Regions from separate parts of the Nocardia sp. NPDC055029 genome, predicted to be linked through region 2. Evidence: riboswitches for the same ligand, from Rfam matches in the RefSeq annotation. Region 2 holds a riboswitch; the other holds the start of a gene.
The links. A riboswitch is a leader RNA that binds a small molecule or an ion and turns the genes downstream of it on or off. The one in region 2 is predicted to bind S-adenosylmethionine.
Positions count from the first base shown of each region.

Region 1 (7,863 bases), on a different contig from region 2:
CTCGCCTGGTCGTGGGCCTCGACGCTGCCGCTCGGCCCGGCCAACCACAGCCTGCGCCCGTCGACCGCGGTCGCGTGCGGGCAGTTCCTCGCCGTCGACGCCGAGGCCTATCGCGCGGGCGGCGGTCACGCCGCCGTCGCCGCCAGCGCCACCGAGGACCTCGACCTGGCCAGAGCTCTGCGCCGCGCGGGCCACGGCACCGCCCTGGTGACGGCCGGTCCGGCAGCGAGCACCCGGATGTACACCGGCGCAGGCGAACTCACCGACGGCTACACCCGCTGGCTCTGGTCGGCCTACGGCGGCCGGATCGACGCGGGCGCCGCGATCGGAGCCCTTGCCGCCCTTGCCTATTGGATCCCCCCACTCGCCGCCCTCTGCGGTCGAGGCCGGACCCGCCGCGCCGGCCTGCTGGGCTACCTCACCGCGGTAGCGGGCCGACTCGCCGCCCGCAGCACCGAAACCCGCCGCGCACCCACTCCCGCCGACATCACGTCGGCGGTGGCCCACCCCCTGGGCGTAGCCCACTACCTGATCCTGTGGACACGCTCGCACCACCACCACCGCACCGGCAGACTGCACTGGAAACAACGCCCCCTCGTCGCCCCGCAAACCACGACCGCGCGGCGCGCCTGACAGTTCCGTGTCAGCACGGATGTGGTGGACCAGTGGGCAGCCTGACACTGGACCCAGTCGACCACTTTCGAGCTGTCACATCGCATGCGCAGTGTCATTTTCGCGCATTCGGCCCCGTTTCGGCGTGTCGCTGGTAGTTTGCCGGCGGTAGCGATTGAATACCGCCTGGCTGGTCGACGAATTGCCCCGCACAACCAGTGGAGGTCAAGGTCGTGAAGCGTCCGTTTCTTGCGTTCCTCGGTAGCCGAGGCAGCGGTTGGACCCGCGTCCTCGGTGCGTTCGGCGGTGCCCCACTCGCGCTGCTGCTCGCGACGACGGCAACCGCGGAACCGTTGTACCCGCATTCCGATCCGGACCCGTTCTACGCCGCCCCGGCGGATTTGGCGGGGTACCGCCCCGGCGATGTGCTCGACATGCGGGCGCAGCCGCCGCTGCCCCTCTTCCCCGGCGCCACCGTCACATTGGTCAAGTACCGGTCCACCGATTCGCACGGTGCGCCGATCGCGGCGACTACCACGATCCTGACCCCCGCCGGCCATCGGCCCGACGGGCCGTTGCTGTCGTATCAGCACTTCATCAATGCGCTCGGCACCGGCTGCGGGGTATCGCACATGCTGTACAACAGCGACCTGAATCTGGTGGCGACGACGCCGATCTTGAACGTTGTGCTGCAGCAGGGTTGGAGTGTCGCACTGCCGGATCATCTCGGACCTGAGTTCGCCATGGGAGCCGCGCGTTTGGGTGGCCAGATCGTCTTGGATGGCATCCGGGCGGTGAAACGGCTGCCCGTACTCGCCGTGCAGCACAGCCCAGTGGTGATGACCGGCTACTCCGGTGGCGGCATGGCCACCGCATGGGCGGCAGCGCTGCAGCCGTCGTACGCACCGGAGCTCGAGCTCGCGGGCGCGGCCATCGGTGGCGTCCCGGTGAACCTGGTGACGATGGCGCAGGCTCTGGGCTTGGACCCGCACCCGGCCTTCGGGCTGGCCATGGCGACGGCGATCGGTCTGGAGCGGGAGTATCCGGACCAGGTGCCCATCAGCGCGTATCTCAATCCGCGTGGCCTCGCACTTCGTGACGCAATGGCCAACAGCTGCACCAACACCATCCTCGCCATGGGCGCCAACGGCAGCGCTCGCGAGTACGTCACCAACTCCTCGATCTTCGACAGCCCCGACGCCCGGTCGGTGGTCGAGCAGAACAGTCTGGAGCTCTACGCCGGGGTGCCGGAAATACCTATGTTCGAATGGCATTCGCCGACCGACCCGTTGATTCCGGTCGACGCCATCAACAACACCAACCGCCGCTGGTGCGCGGCGGGGGTACGGTTGCAGACGCTGTGGGTGCCCTCGGTCGAGCATTTGACCGCGGCTGTCGCGGGCGCCCCCGCGGTACTGCAGTGGCTCGACGGACGGGTTCGCGGAGAGCCTGCGCCCGTCGCCTGCTGAGATCTGGGACCATGCTGGTCGAGGCTCCGGGGCCCGTACGCTTCGCTGATGGCGATTATCGAACTGGCTGACCGCAACCTTCGACTCGCGCTGCTCGACGAGGTGTATAGTGCTCGACTCGAAGACTACTGGTGGCTGTCGTCGCTGCGGGAGGAATACGCCGCCTACCAGGCCTCAGCCGGTGGTCCGGCTTGGGACGAGATCATCGAGCAGCTCGGTTACGACTACCTGCCACAGCTGCAACGGTTTCTTCTCACCCTCCCGTTGACCTCGGACGATCTGGCACAGGTGACTGACCTGTGTCTGGACGGCGATCGTGAGGTCTATCAGCTCTACCCCGGGTGGTGGCACTTCGGCAGGCATTTCTCGATCACGAACCTGGACGGGATCGCCTACTGTGCGGCACTCGAAGATCTCGATCTCAACTCGATGGTCGAAGCCACCAGTCTCGCCCCGCTTGCGGGGTTGACCAGGCTACAGCGCCTCAGACTGGATTCGGGCATCCAGAATCGTGACGTCGGTGTCATCGCCGCTCTGCCCGCGCTGACCGAGCTGGTGATCTTCAACGGTTTCAAGGCACACGACAACGAGGAGTGGCGCAGTGTGGTCGGTGCGCTGCGGACACGCGGCGTGGCGGTGCACGGCTGGTAAATCCCGGTGGGTGGTTTCGAGTGAGTCGCGCATGGCCGTGTAGTCGGGGGCAGCGAGAGCGGCCACGTCATCTGGCATCGGGACTGGCCGCCCGCCATGCCTGCCCCATGACCTCACCAGGCGACGGCAGCGGAGAGGTCCATGCCGAGAACGTCGAGCGGCGCGGGCGGACTGAGACGATCAGGGGACTTCGGTGATGCCGACGGTCGGGAAGAAGAAGCAGGAGCGGCCCGCGTTGTCGGTGGTGCCGAAGACGGCGGCCAGGACGGTGCCGTGGCCGGTGTCGACGGGGACCGCCCGCACTCCGCCGACGGGGATGGCGGTGAACAGGAAGTCGCGGATGGCGGTTTCGGCGAGGGGGCGCAGTTCGACGGGTACCTCGGGCGGGACCATCGCGCGGACGATGTCGGTGATCGAGCCCATCGAGGCCAGACCACCGCGGCCGGTGCTGATGTTGAGCCAGGCCACCTGCATGCCGGAGGTCTTGGTGGTGGCCGTGTCCGGCGACAGGCCGTAGGGCAGGAAGGTGAACATCGTCTGGCCGGACTTCACGGCGGTGAGGTCGAGGCCGGGGACCTGGACGGTATTCGCCGGCCACGGGCCAGGGACCGCACCCGCGACGGCGGGGATCAGGCCGAGGTCGTCACCGGCGCAGTTCGCGGCGACCGTCGGATACAGGAACGGCTGGACGCCGAGCGCTTCGAGGGTGTCGACGACGGTCTGATACGCGCCGAGCAGGTCGCCCGGAGCCGCCGTCTGCGCCGCCGGCGCATCCCTGGTTACCTCGGGCGCCGCCGCCGCGGTAGGCGCGGCCAGTAGCAGCGCGGCGGCACAGGCCGCCAGCGTGGTCAGTGTGGTGAAACGACGCGGCTCGGTCACGGCGCACTCCTCATGGACGCGAAGACATCCGACGCTACTCCCGTACCGGGCGTAATCCGCGCAGGTGAGATGGCACCGAGCCGTCGGCGCGTCGCACAGTGTGCCCGAGTACGCCCCGCGTTCCAAGCTCTGCGCTCACGCTGATCCTTACCGTTGTGAAGGATCCCGCCAGTGCCACATGCTGATTCGGTACCGGCCCCTGCGGCCGGTCACAACCATCCAGAGCGACCGAGAGACCCGGCTCGACGACGTCGCAGCAACCCGCCCGTTCCCCGGGTGTGGGTGCTTCCGCCGGGTTCGATGGAAGGAAGAAAGTGCACCCCGTGATCGGTCCCCATCATCGTCTCGCCGCTGTCGCCGGCGTTCTCGCCGTCGCCACCTCCGTGGTCGCGTGCGGTAGTGACAGCGCAGGCTCGGGTGGGCAGGCCGGTCCGCCCCAGCCCGGCGGCACGCTGCGCTACGGCCTGTCGCAGGCGCCGTCGTGCTCGGATCCGGCGCAGGCGGGCTCGAACCAGTCCATCTACGTCGCCCGTCAGATCGTCGACTCGCTCACCGATCAGGACCCGAAGACCGGCGCGATCACGCCGTGGCTGGCCACCAGCTGGGAGGTCAGCTCCGACGCGAAGGTGTTCACGTTCACGCTCGCCGACGGCGTCACCTTCAGCGACGGCACGCCGGTCACCGCGGACTCGGTGCGCGACACCTTCGACGCGATCGTGAAACTCGGTGGCGCGAAGGCGCCGCTCGGCACGAGCTACCTCACCAACTACGTCGGCACGACCGCGGTCGACAAGCTCACCGCCCGAGTGGAATTCAGCCAGCCCAACGCGCAGTTCCTGCAGGCCTCCTCCACACCGCAGCTCGGAATACTCGCCAAGGCGACCAATGCCAAACCGGCCGAGGCCAGGTGCGCAGGCGACAATATCGGCAGCGGGCCGTTCACCTACGCCGGCTACAAGCAGGACGTCTCGGTGACGCTGGCGAAGCGGGCCGGATACCACTGGGGATCGGCGGTATTCGGGCATCAGGGCGAGGCGTACCTGGACCGGATCGAGTTCACCGTCGTCCCCGAATCCGGGGTGCGCACCGGCAGTCTCGTCTCCGGTCAGCTCGACGCGATCAGTGACGCGCTGCCCCAGGACGCACCGCAGATCGAGGCCGTCGGCGGCCAGGTGCTGTCCACGTCCAACCCCGGCACGCCGTTCGGCCTGCACCCCAACGTGACTCGTGGCCCGCTGCGCGATCCGGCGGTGCGCCAGGCACTGCTGCCGGCGCTGGACCGCAAGCAGCTCGTCGACACCGTGCTCGGCCCGCAGTTCAAGGTCGCGACCTCGACGCTGGCCTCGGCGACACCCGCGTACGCGGATCTCTCGGCACAACTTCCCCACGACCCGGCCAAGGCGAAGTCGATTCTCGACCAGGCAGGCTGGGTTCCCGGCGCCGACGGCATCCGCGCGAAGAACGGTGAGCGCCTGAGCTTCTCGGTGACGTTCAGCCAGGTGTTCGCGGGCAACCAGGCGATCCTGGAGCTGGTGCAGCAGCAGCTTCGCCAGGTGGGCGTCGACCTGACACTCGACCTGGTGTCGCTGCCGGAGTGGACCGCCAAGATGAACTCCAAGGACTACGACGCCACCTACGGCAATTCCACCCGCGCCGACGGCGACATCCTGCGCACGCCCTTCTCGATCACCGGTCGCAACCTCAATGCCCGCGGACCGATCCCGGCGCTGGACGAGACCCTGGACAAGCAGCTGGCCGCCAATGATCCGGCCGCACGGGCGACGCTGATCAAGACCGCGCAGCAGCAGATCCTCGACAACGGCCTCTACATCCCCACCGTCGAGCTGTCCCAGGCGATCGGCGCGGCCGCGACCACCCAGGATCTGAAGTTCGAGGCCTCGGCCCGGCTGCAGTTCTTCGACACCTGGCTGAGCGGGCGCTGATCATGAGCCGATACGTGGGTTCCCGGGTGCTGCAGGCGCTCTGGGTGTTGTGGGCGGCGTTCACGATCTCCTTCGTCGTGCTCTACCTGCTGCCTGCGGATCCGGTGTCGATGGCCGCCGACGGCGGTGGGCCCGGCACCGTCGTCGACAAGGCGGCGATCGCGGAACTGCAGGCCCGCTACGGCCTGGACAAGCCGCTGTGGGAGCAGTATGTGACCGCGCTCGGCAATGCGGTCAGCGGTGACCTCGGGCGGTCCATCAGCACCGGTCAGCCCGTGACCGAAGCGCTCGGCGACGCCCTGCCCCCGACTCTCGGATTGGCGCTGCTAGCCCTGGTGTTCGCCGCGATCGGCGGCACCGCATTGGCGTTCGCCGCCACCTACACGCGGCGGCCGTGGCTGCGCAATACGCTCAGTGCCCTACCACCGCTGGCTGTTTCGGTGCCGACGTTCTGGACCGGTCTGATCCTGTTGCAGCTGTTCTCGTTTCGGCTGCACTGGTTTCCGGCCTTCGGCGGGACGGGACTGCGCGGCACCCTGCTGCCCGCGCTCACCCTGGCACTGCCGATCGGTGCGGTGATCGCCCAGGTACTCGCCGCCGGGCTGGAACAGACCTGGCGGCAGCCGTTCACCGAGGTCGCGCTCGCCAAGGGCGCCTCGCGGTGGTGGGTGCAGCGGCGCCACGTCGCCCGGTTGGCCAGCGTGCCCGCGTTCACCATCGCCGGTGTGCTGGTGGGCACCGTGCTGGCCGGGTCGGTGGTGGTGGAATCGGTGTTCGCCCGCGCCGGTGTCGGCAGGCTGACCCAGACCTCCGTGCTCAACCAGGACATCCCCGTCGTGCAGGGCGTGGTGCTGCTGTCGGCGCTGATCTTCGTCGTCGTGAATCTGACGGTCGATCTGCTGTATCCCCTGCTCGATCCACGGATCACCGGTAGCAGGTGGCAGCGCGCGAAGACGAACACCAGGCCCGGTGACAGCACCGAACTCCCGGACACGAAGGCCGATGTCGCCGCGAAGGCGGTGCACGGTGCCTGAGGTCATGCGGCCTCAGGACGCCGCCGGGACCACCATCGATACCGAAGGGAACGACCATGGTTGACCTCCTCGTGCGCCGTGGATCGGTCGCCGAAAGACCCGAAGTGGCAGACGACAGTACTGTCCGGGCCACCGAGATCGCACGGTGGGTTCGGGCCCATCTGGGCCTGCTGGTCGCGGTCGTGGTGCTCGCCGTCGCGATCGGATGGGCGGTGGCGCCGTCGGTCTTCGCCCCCGGCGACCCGCTGACCGGCGTGCCCGCGGAGAAGTTCCAGGCTCCCAGCGCGGCGCACTGGTTCGGCACCGACAATCTCGGCCGCGATCTCTACACGCGGGTGGTGCACGGCGCCGGTCTCTCACTGACCGCGACACTGACAGCGGTCGGCATCGCACTGGTGGTCGGCTCGCTGCTCGGGCTGCTGTCCGGCGCGGCGGGCGGCATCGTCGACACCACGATCATGCGGGTGGTCGACGTCCTGCTGTCGATCCCAGCACTGCTTCTCTCCCTGGCACTGGTGACCGCGCTCGGCTTCGGCACCCGCAATGTCGCTCTCGCCGTGGGCATCTCGCTGATCGCGAACTTCGCCAGGGTCATGCGTTCGGAGGTGCTGCGAGTGCGGCACGCGCCGTATGTCGAAGCGGCACACGCGTCGGGGGTGCGCTGGTACACGGTTCTCGCCCGGCACATCCTGCCGAACTCGTTTCAGCCGGTCCTGGCGCTGGCCGCCGTGGAATTCGGGATGGCGGTGCTGGCGGTGTCCTCGCTGAGCTTCCTCGGCTACGGCACCAAACCGCCCACCCCCGAGTGGGGTTCGCTGATCTCGGAGGGCCGCAATTTCCTGGCGTCGGCGTGGTGGCTGACCACCCTGCCGGGTCTGGTCATCGTCGCCGTCGTGCTGTCGGCACAGCGTCTCGGTCGTTTCGCGGGGAAGGCGGAGAAGCGATGAGTGCGAACGAATCGTCGACCGGACCCGGCGGCGAACACGCCACCGACCACGCGAATGTCTCGCCAAGCCGGTCGAGGTCCGAGTCGTCGGCGACAACGGAGCGATCGGCGGGTGTCCTGCGTGGTCGTGACCAGACAGGGCCGCTGCTACGCGTGGCGGACCTGCACATCGCCTACCGATCGAGCTCCGGGCCGGTCGACGCCCTGCGCGGCGCCTCGATAGAGGTCGAGCGCGGCGAGGTGGTGGCGCTGGTCGGCGAATCCGGCTCGGGGAAGTCCACGCTGGCGCACGCGGTGATCGGCTTGCTCGGCGATTCCGCGCGGATCGT
Region 1 is NZ_JBSGVQ010000024.1:95,777-103,639, reverse strand. It holds gene ACWF9G_RS21065 (glycosyltransferase family 2 protein) at 1-633, shown strand, start outside; gene ACWF9G_RS21060 (lipase family protein) at 846-2,081, shown strand; gene ACWF9G_RS21055 (DUF6892 domain-containing protein) at 2,130-2,732, shown strand; gene ACWF9G_RS21050 (hypothetical protein) at 2,913-3,611, opposite strand; SAM riboswitch class I at 3,824-3,918, shown strand; gene ACWF9G_RS21045 (ABC transporter substrate-binding protein) at 3,935-5,554, shown strand; gene ACWF9G_RS21040 (ABC transporter permease) at 5,557-6,588, shown strand; gene ACWF9G_RS21035 (ABC transporter permease) at 6,645-7,535, shown strand; gene ACWF9G_RS21030 (dipeptide ABC transporter ATP-binding protein) at 7,532-7,863, shown strand, end outside.
Region 1: another riboswitch for S-adenosylmethionine. It lies ahead of ACWF9G_RS21045 (ABC transporter substrate-binding protein); the one in region 2 lies ahead of ACWF9G_RS05155 (ABC transporter substrate-binding protein).

Region 2 (7,863 bases):
CGTCGCGATGAGAGCCAGCCGCTCAGGGCCGAAGGCGACACCACCGGGACCGGCGAACAGCGAATCATGCACGCCCTGAGTGTGTTCGACCACGGCAGGCCTGCTTCTGCGCACGACGGCGACCCGCGCCGCCGCCTCGGCGCCGAGCACCGCATCGATGACATCGGTTTCGGCGCTCATGCCGAACCCCCTTTACTGACCGGTCTGCCGAGTCGCGGGGCGACTTCGGTGGCGAGGAGTTCGATCGATCGCAGCGCGGCGCGCTGGTCGGGATCGATCGGATGGATCTGGACGATGAGATCGGTGGCCGCGACGACCGCGGTGTCGGCGGCCAGTCGCGCGGCGATGTCGGCGGGTGTGCCGATGTAGGAATCGCGCAGCACCTCCTCGACGGTGGACGCCATCTCCGAAATGCCCGCTGTGCGCAGGTGATCCAGGAAACGCAGGGCCCCGCGCCGGGCCCACCGCTGGGCGTCTTCGCGGTCGTCGGCGACGAAAATGCTGCGGGAGGCGCCTATTCGGGGTGTCGCGCCGTCGGGCAGAGCCTGCCGGTAAGCGCTGATCAGCTGGTCTTGGAGCTTGTCGAGCCGGACACCTTCGTCGCGCGGCTGGGTGCGCGAGAGCAACAGCCCGGCACCCGTCGCACCGGCGCGCGCGGCACCGGCCACGGAGAAACTGGCGTGCCACACGCGGTCGCGCAAGGTCGTCACCGGCGGGTGCAACGGCCTGCCCGGCACCAGGTCCGCGCCGTCGAGCGCCGCGGTGATCGCCGCCAGCTTCTCGGCGTACACGCGCTGCTTGTCGTCGGGCGCGATATCGAACAGCGCGAAGGAGCTCTTGGAACCGCCACTGCCGAAACCCAATTCGAGCCGTCCGCCGGACAGGGTGTCGAGCACCGCCGCGTCCTCGGCCACCCGGATCGGGTCCTCGAGGCCGAGAGTCACGATGGCGGTGCCGAGCCTGATCCGGTCGAAGCGGGCAGCGGCGTTGGCGAGGAACACCAGGGGCGAAGGCAGCCCGCCCTCGGCCGGGTCGACGTGATGCTGTGCGACCCAGGCCGTGTCGTAGCCGAGCCGTTCGGCCAGGCCGATCTGCTCGAGCGCGTCGGCATAGACCTGGGACGCGCTCTGCTCATCGTCGTAGCGAACCAGCCGGGTGAACAGCCCCAGCCGCTTACCTTCGGTCATGCAGGCACCTTCCCCAGGTAGGCGTCGCGGATCGCCGGATCGTCGAGCAGTTCGGTCGCGGTGCCACGCAGGACGATCCGGCCGCCGCTGAGCACATTGCCGGTGTGCGCGATCGACAGCGCGAGTTCGGCCTGCTGTTCCACGATCAAGATGGCCAGTCCCAATTCGGTATTGAGGCGGGCGATCTCGTCGAGTACCCGGTCGACGAACAGCGGCGACAGGCCCATGGTCGGCTCGTCCATGCAGATCAGTCTGGGTTTGCTCATCAGCGCCCTGGCGAAGGCGAGCATCTGCTGTTCGCCACCGGACAGCGTGCCCGCCTGCTGGGCGCGACGCTCGCGCAGGCGCGGGAAGTGCTCGTACAGTTCGGTGGCCCTGGCGGCCAGCACCGAGCGCCGCTCCTTGCGGATGTAGCCGCCGACGTAGAGGTTCTCCTCCACCGTCATCGCCGGGAACACGCGCCTGGCCTCCGGTACCGAGGCGAGACCGGCTTCGATACGGGTCGCGGGCGAGCTGGTGCTCACGTCGACACCGTCGATGCGCACGGTGCCGGAACTCGGGCGTAGCAGGCCGAGCGCGGTCTTCATCGTCGTCGACTTGCCGGAGGCATTGCCGCCGAGCAGCGAGACGATCTCGCCCGCACGCACCGTCAGCGATACCTTGTCCAGGGCGCGCGATGGTCCGTAGTGCACGGTGACCTCGTCGAATTCCAGGATCGGCGTGGTGTTCTCGTCATTCGGCACCGACAGTCACCTTCTCTGCTGCTGTCTCGTTCGCGGCGGAGGCACGCGCCCTGCGCCGCCCCAGGTAGGCCTCGATCACCCGTTCGTCCCGCTGGATCTGTTCCGGGCTGCCCTCGGCGATGATCCGGCCTTCGTCGAGCACGATCACCCGGTCCGACAGGGCGTTCACCAGTTCCAGTTTGTGCTCGACGAGCACGATGGTCTGGCCTGCGGCTTTCAGCTCGGCGAGTTGCTGCCCGACCTCGGCGGTCTCGGTCTGGTTCATGCCCGCCGCTGGCTCGTCGAGCAGCAGCACCGTGGGCCGCAGCGCCAGTGCCCTGGCGATCTCGGTGCGGCGGCGATTGGCGTAGGACAGGGTGTAGGCGTTGTGCTCGGCGCGGGGTTCGAGCCGTTCGGCGAACCGGGCCAGCTGGGTGTCGACGAGGGCGGTCGTCGCGCGGCGTTCCGCGCGGACCGCCGGGGTCGGCACCAGGGACAGCACCGTCTCGGCCAGCAGCGGAATCCAGCGCAGCACCGGGATCCGGGCCAGCGACTGCCACGGCCTGGCCGCGGTGACCGTCGTATGCAGGCCGATCTCGACGTTCTCGCGCACGGTCAGGTTGCCGAACACCCTGCCGTTCTGGAAGGTCCTGGCGATGCCTGCCCGCGCCGCGGCCTCCTGCGAGCCGGCCCGCAGCCGAGTGCCTGCCACCTCGACGCGACCCTCGTCCGGGCGCAGCAGGCCCGAGATGAGATTGACCGTGGTCGTCTTGCCGGAGCCGTTGGGTCCGATGATCGACACGAATTCACCGGGGGCGACGGTCAATTCGATGCCGTCGACCGCGCGGACGCCGCCGAAGGACTTGCGCAGGCCGGTGACCGCGAGCACGGGCTCATGCGGGGACGGGGACACGTTCACTCCTCACCAGAACACCCTGCGGACGGAACCGGATGATCAGCAGCAGCACCACGCCGTAGAGCAGGATGCGTGCCTCCGGCGCCAGCCGCAGCGCCTCGGGGACACCGATCAGCACCGCGGCGCCGAGCACCGCGCCGTACGGCGATCCGGTGCCGCCGAGCACGAGCACGGTGACGATCAGCAGGGACATGGGCAGGTTGAACACGGTCGGGTCGATGTAGCTGTACTGATGGGCGAGCAGCGCGCCCGCGATCCCGGAGAACAGGGCGCTGATCGCGAAGGCGAGCGCCTTGTAGTCGCGCACCGGGATACCCGATGACCTGGCCGCGACCTCGTCGGCGCCCACCGCCCGCAAGGCGGTACCGAGCCGGGACCGCTGCACACCGACGACCACCGCGAGGGTGATCGCCAGGAACACCAGCTCCAGCCAGAACACCTCGGTGTTCTCGGTGAACTCGTGGCCGAGGATGCTCGGCACCGGAATGCCGAAGATGCCGTAGCTGCCCCTCGTCAGCGACTCCCAGTTACGGATCACCGCGACGATCACGATGCCGATCCCGAGGGTGGCGATCGCGACGTAGTGCCCGTTCAGATTCCACAGCGGCGCGGCCAGGATCGAGGAGATCACCGCGGCAAGCACACCGCCTGCCAGCGCCGCGGCGAGGAACGGCCAGTCGTGGTTCACCGTCAGGATGGCCGAGGTGTACGCGCCGATCGCGATCGGCCCGGCCTGTCCGATCACCAGTTGCCCTGCCGAGCCCGCCACCAGCGTCATCGAGACCGCGATGATGGCGTAGGCCAGGATCTGGGTGCCCACCACGATGGCGTAGTTGTTCGCGACCAGCGGCACGATCAGCGCCGCCACCGCGAACGCCCCGACCGCGTGCCACCATCGCACCCTGAGCTGCCTGCCGACACCGAGGAACGTGCCGGTGAGCGGTTCGGCGCTGATGGCGGGCGCCTTCGCCAGCAACCCACCTGGCCGCAGGACCAGGAACGCCACGAGGACGCCGAAGGTGATCAGATCGCGGTAGCCGTCGCCGAAGACATAGATCCCGAACGCCTCGAGAATGCCGAGCGCGAAGCCGCCGATCACCGCTCCGGGAATCGAGCCGAGCCCGCCGATGGTGGCGGCGACGAAGCCGGTGAGCCCGGCGAGAGTGCCGCTGGTCGGCGAGATGTTCGAGTTGTACAGGCCGACGAAGATTCCCGCGAGCCCACCGAGCCCGGAGGCGATCGCGAAGGCGAGCACCTGGATGCGCGACACCCCGATGCCCATCTGGGCCGCCGCGTCCGGGTCCTGGGCGGTGGCGCGGATGGCCAGGCCGTACCGGCTGAACCGCAGGAAGCCGGCCAGCCCGGCCATGACCGCCAGGGTGATCGCGAACATCACCAGATCGGAGGTGCCGAAGCGGACACCGCCGAGCTGGAAGTTGTTGGTTGGCAGCACCTGTGGGAACGGGCGCGTGTCCGGGCCGAACACGATCTGGGTCAGGTTCTCGATGATCAACCCGGCCGCGACCGTCGCCAGCAATGCCGCGATGGCGGGCGCCTTGCGCAGCGGGTGCACGGCCAGGACGTCGATGAGGATGCCGACCACCGCGGTGATCGCGACCACCGACACGATGGTCAGCCACAGGGGGAAGCCCTGTTCGGCGATCAGCCACCAGCCAAGGATCGACCCGAGCGCGAAGACGGCGCCGTGCGCGAAATTGATGACATTGGTGACGCCGAAGATGAGGGTGATGCCCACGGCGAGCAGCGCGTACGCGTTGCCGTGGACCACACCGGCGACGAGGGTGTCGAACATCAGCGATTGCCGGTCGGGACGAACTTACCGCCCGTCAGCACCAGTTCGCGCGGGCTCACGCCCTTCGGGCGGCGGGTCTCCTGATCGAACGCGAAGGTGCCGAGACCGATTCCGGTGAATCGGGTTTCGGTCTTCAGGCCGTCCAGGACGCCTTCGCGAGTGGCCCCGCCCTTCTTGGCCGCCTGCACCACCACATTCAGGGCGTCGTAGGCGTAGACGTTGAAGTCGCCGGGGTCGGTGTTGAACTTCGCGCGGAACTTGGTGACGAAGTCCTGCACCTTCGGGTCGGGGTCGGCGGGGCTGAAGATGCCGTTGACGATGTCGCCCTCGGCCGCCGCGCCCGCCAGCGAGATGAACTGCGGGGTGTTCTGACCACCGAAGAACTGACCGGTGAAGCCGACGTCACGCAGCTGCTTGACCACCAGCGCGCCGTCGGGTCCGTAGCCCAGGTGCACGAACGCCTCCGGGTTCGCCTCGCGGCCCTTGATCAGGATCGGCTTCACATCGGTGGAGTCGGGCAGGATCGGCGAGGAGTAGACGATCTCCACGCCCTTCTGCTTGGCGAACTTCTCGAAGAACTGGAATGCCTGCTTGCCCCAGTCGGTTTCGAGGTAGACCACCGAGACCTTCTTGGCCTTCTTGCTCACCCACTCGGCATTGCGCTCCTGGAACACGTCGAGGGTGATCGACGGGCTCCACGAGTAGGCACCGGCCTTGGTGAAGTCCACCGCGGAGTTGGTGAAGCCGTACTGGACGAGCTTGCCGCGGTTGTAGATCGGCGACGCGGCGATCGACGCCGGGGAGGAGAAGTCGCCCAGCTCGGCGATGATCGAGGAGTCGTCGACGAACTTGGTGGCGATCGGCACCGTCTGCTTGGGGTCGGATTGCGAGTCCTCCCACTTCAATTCGACCTTGCGGCCGTTGATGCCGCCCGCGGCGTTGATCTCGTCGAGGGCGAGGTCGAAGCCCTGCTGCCACAACCGGCCGTACTCGGCGGACGGACCGGTGCGCGGACCGGAGACGCCGAAATACACCGGGCCGTCCGCGGAACCACCGCCGCCCGCGTCGCTGCAACCGACCACCGCGGCCGCCACACTCACCGCGGCCAGCGCACCCGCCACAATCTTGAAACGACGGCGCGAGCCGATCGAGAACTTGCTCATTGATGATTTCCTTCGAATTCGGACGCCAGGGAACCCCGGGCATTCAGCGCTTGCGCTCTCTTTTTCGAGAGCGCCTGGTCGTCACCCGGGGCACCCCACCGCCAAGCGAGGGTTGCCGATCAGCGAGCCGGGGCTCGAAATTGCTGATACTCGTGACCGTGGGAGGAAATGTAGCAGCAGGTCCGGGCGCCACGATCGTGTTCGATACCGTTCCGGGACAGCCGGATACGGCTCTAGCTGCGGCATCGGCGCGCCGCGGGTTTGCGATCAGCTCGAGACAAAAGGCCGCGCCGGGCGGTCGGGAATCGCGGCGGGATCAGCGCAGCGTGCGACAAATCATTGTCGCGGGTCCGCGGGCTCGGTACTGCTATTCCCCATGACCACTCTGCTGCACATCAATGCCTCCGCACGCGGCGAATTCAGTCAATCCCGCTCCATTGCGCAGACTTTCATCGAAACGCTCGCCGCGAAGGATTCCGGCTTGCAGGTCGACACGCTCGACCTGTTCGACGCGGGACTGCCCGAATTCGGCACCGATGCGGCCGCGGCCAAACTGGCCGTGTTCACCGGGTCGGAGCAGACGCCGGAACAGGTCGCCGCCTGGGAGCAGGCACGCGCCGTGTTCGACCGGTTCGCCGCCGCCGATCTGTATGTCGTCAACATCCCGATCTGGAACCACGGGGTGCCCTACATCCTCAAGCAGTACGTCGACATCGTCACCCAGCCCGGGTGGGCGTTCGGCTTCGATCCCGAGGTCGGCTACAGCGGCCTGCTCGACGGCAAGCGGGCCGTCACCGTGTACACCAGCGGTGTGCACCAGCCGGGCGTGCCGATCCAGTTCGGCAACGACTTCGCCACCCCGTTCGTGCAGGACTGGCTGCGATTCATCGGCGTGAAGGACGTCGCCGAGATCCGCTTCGCCCCGACCGTGCTCACCGAGGACCCGCAGGTCGGCTTCGCCGCGGCGCAGGAACGTGCGCGTGAGCTCGCCGGCGACTACTGAGACGTGGGCGCCGACCGGGCGCACCGTCGCGACGATCTGCGCCGTCGGCATTCTCGTCGTCGGGCAGTTGTACGTGGTGCTCCCGATTCTGGGCGATCTGGCCGCGGCGTGGGGCACCTCCCGCGCCGCGGCGACCTGGACGAGCACCGCGTTCGGGCTGGCCTACGGCGCCGGATTCCTGGTGACCGGGCCGCTGTCGGACCGGTGGGGGCGCAGGCCCGTGATCGTGACCGGCCTCGCCGCGACCGCGGTGTCCACGCTGGTGGTGATCGCCGCACCGAACCTCGGCGCCGGACTCGCCGCCCGGATTCTGCAAGGACTCACCGCGTCCTTCTTCGCCCCCGCGGCCTTCGCCTACCTCGCCGAGCGCATCGCTCCCGCCCGACGCGTCTTCGCCCTGACCTGCCTGACCAGCTCGTTCCTCGGTGCGGGCGTGATCGCGCAGGTGCTGGCCCAGGTCATCGACGACGTGTTCGGGTGGCGAGTTGTATTCGTCACCGGTGCACTGAGTTTCGCGGTGTCGGCTGTGGTGCTGCACGCCGTCCTCGAGCCGGGCAAGCGCCCGGCCGCGGCATCGGCTGGCACGGTGTTCACCGCGTTCGCCACCCTGCTGCGCACCCCGCGCCTGACCCTGCTCTACCTGAGCTGCCTCGCCGTTCTCGGCTCCTTCGTCGGCATCTACACCGGCGTCCAGCTGGCGCCGCCTGCCGGCGTCGGCGGTGCCGCGTTGCTCGCACTGCGAGCCAGCGCGATCCCGGCCATGATCGCGATCCCCCTGCTGGCCACCAGATTGGCGGCGATCAATCCGGAACTGCGCCTGATCAGCGCACTCGCCGCGGCAGGCGCGGCCGCAGGCATCACTGCCGTCCCCTTGGGCGGCCTCTGGGTCGCCGCCTGGCTTTTCGTCTTTGTCGCCTCGGTCGCCATCGCCGCTCCCGCAGCCGTCCAGGCGATCGCCGCCCGGGCAGGCGAAGCCAGAGGCGCGGCCACCGCCCTCTACACCTTCGCCCTGTTCCTCGGCGCCGCCACAGGCCCCCAGCTGACCAACCTGGTCGCAGG
Region 2 is NZ_JBSGVQ010000004.1:77,510-85,372, reverse strand. It holds gene ACWF9G_RS05180 (hypothetical protein) at 1-180, opposite strand, end outside; gene ACWF9G_RS05175 (LLM class flavin-dependent oxidoreductase) at 177-1,187, opposite strand; gene ACWF9G_RS05170 (ABC transporter ATP-binding protein) at 1,184-1,930, opposite strand; gene ACWF9G_RS05165 (ABC transporter ATP-binding protein) at 1,920-2,822, opposite strand; gene ACWF9G_RS05160 (ABC transporter permease) at 2,803-4,638, opposite strand; gene ACWF9G_RS05155 (ABC transporter substrate-binding protein) at 4,638-5,801, opposite strand; SAM riboswitch class IV at 5,843-5,959, opposite strand; gene ACWF9G_RS05150 (FMN-dependent NADH-azoreductase) at 6,178-6,804, shown strand; gene ACWF9G_RS05145 (MFS transporter) at 6,782-7,863, shown strand, end outside.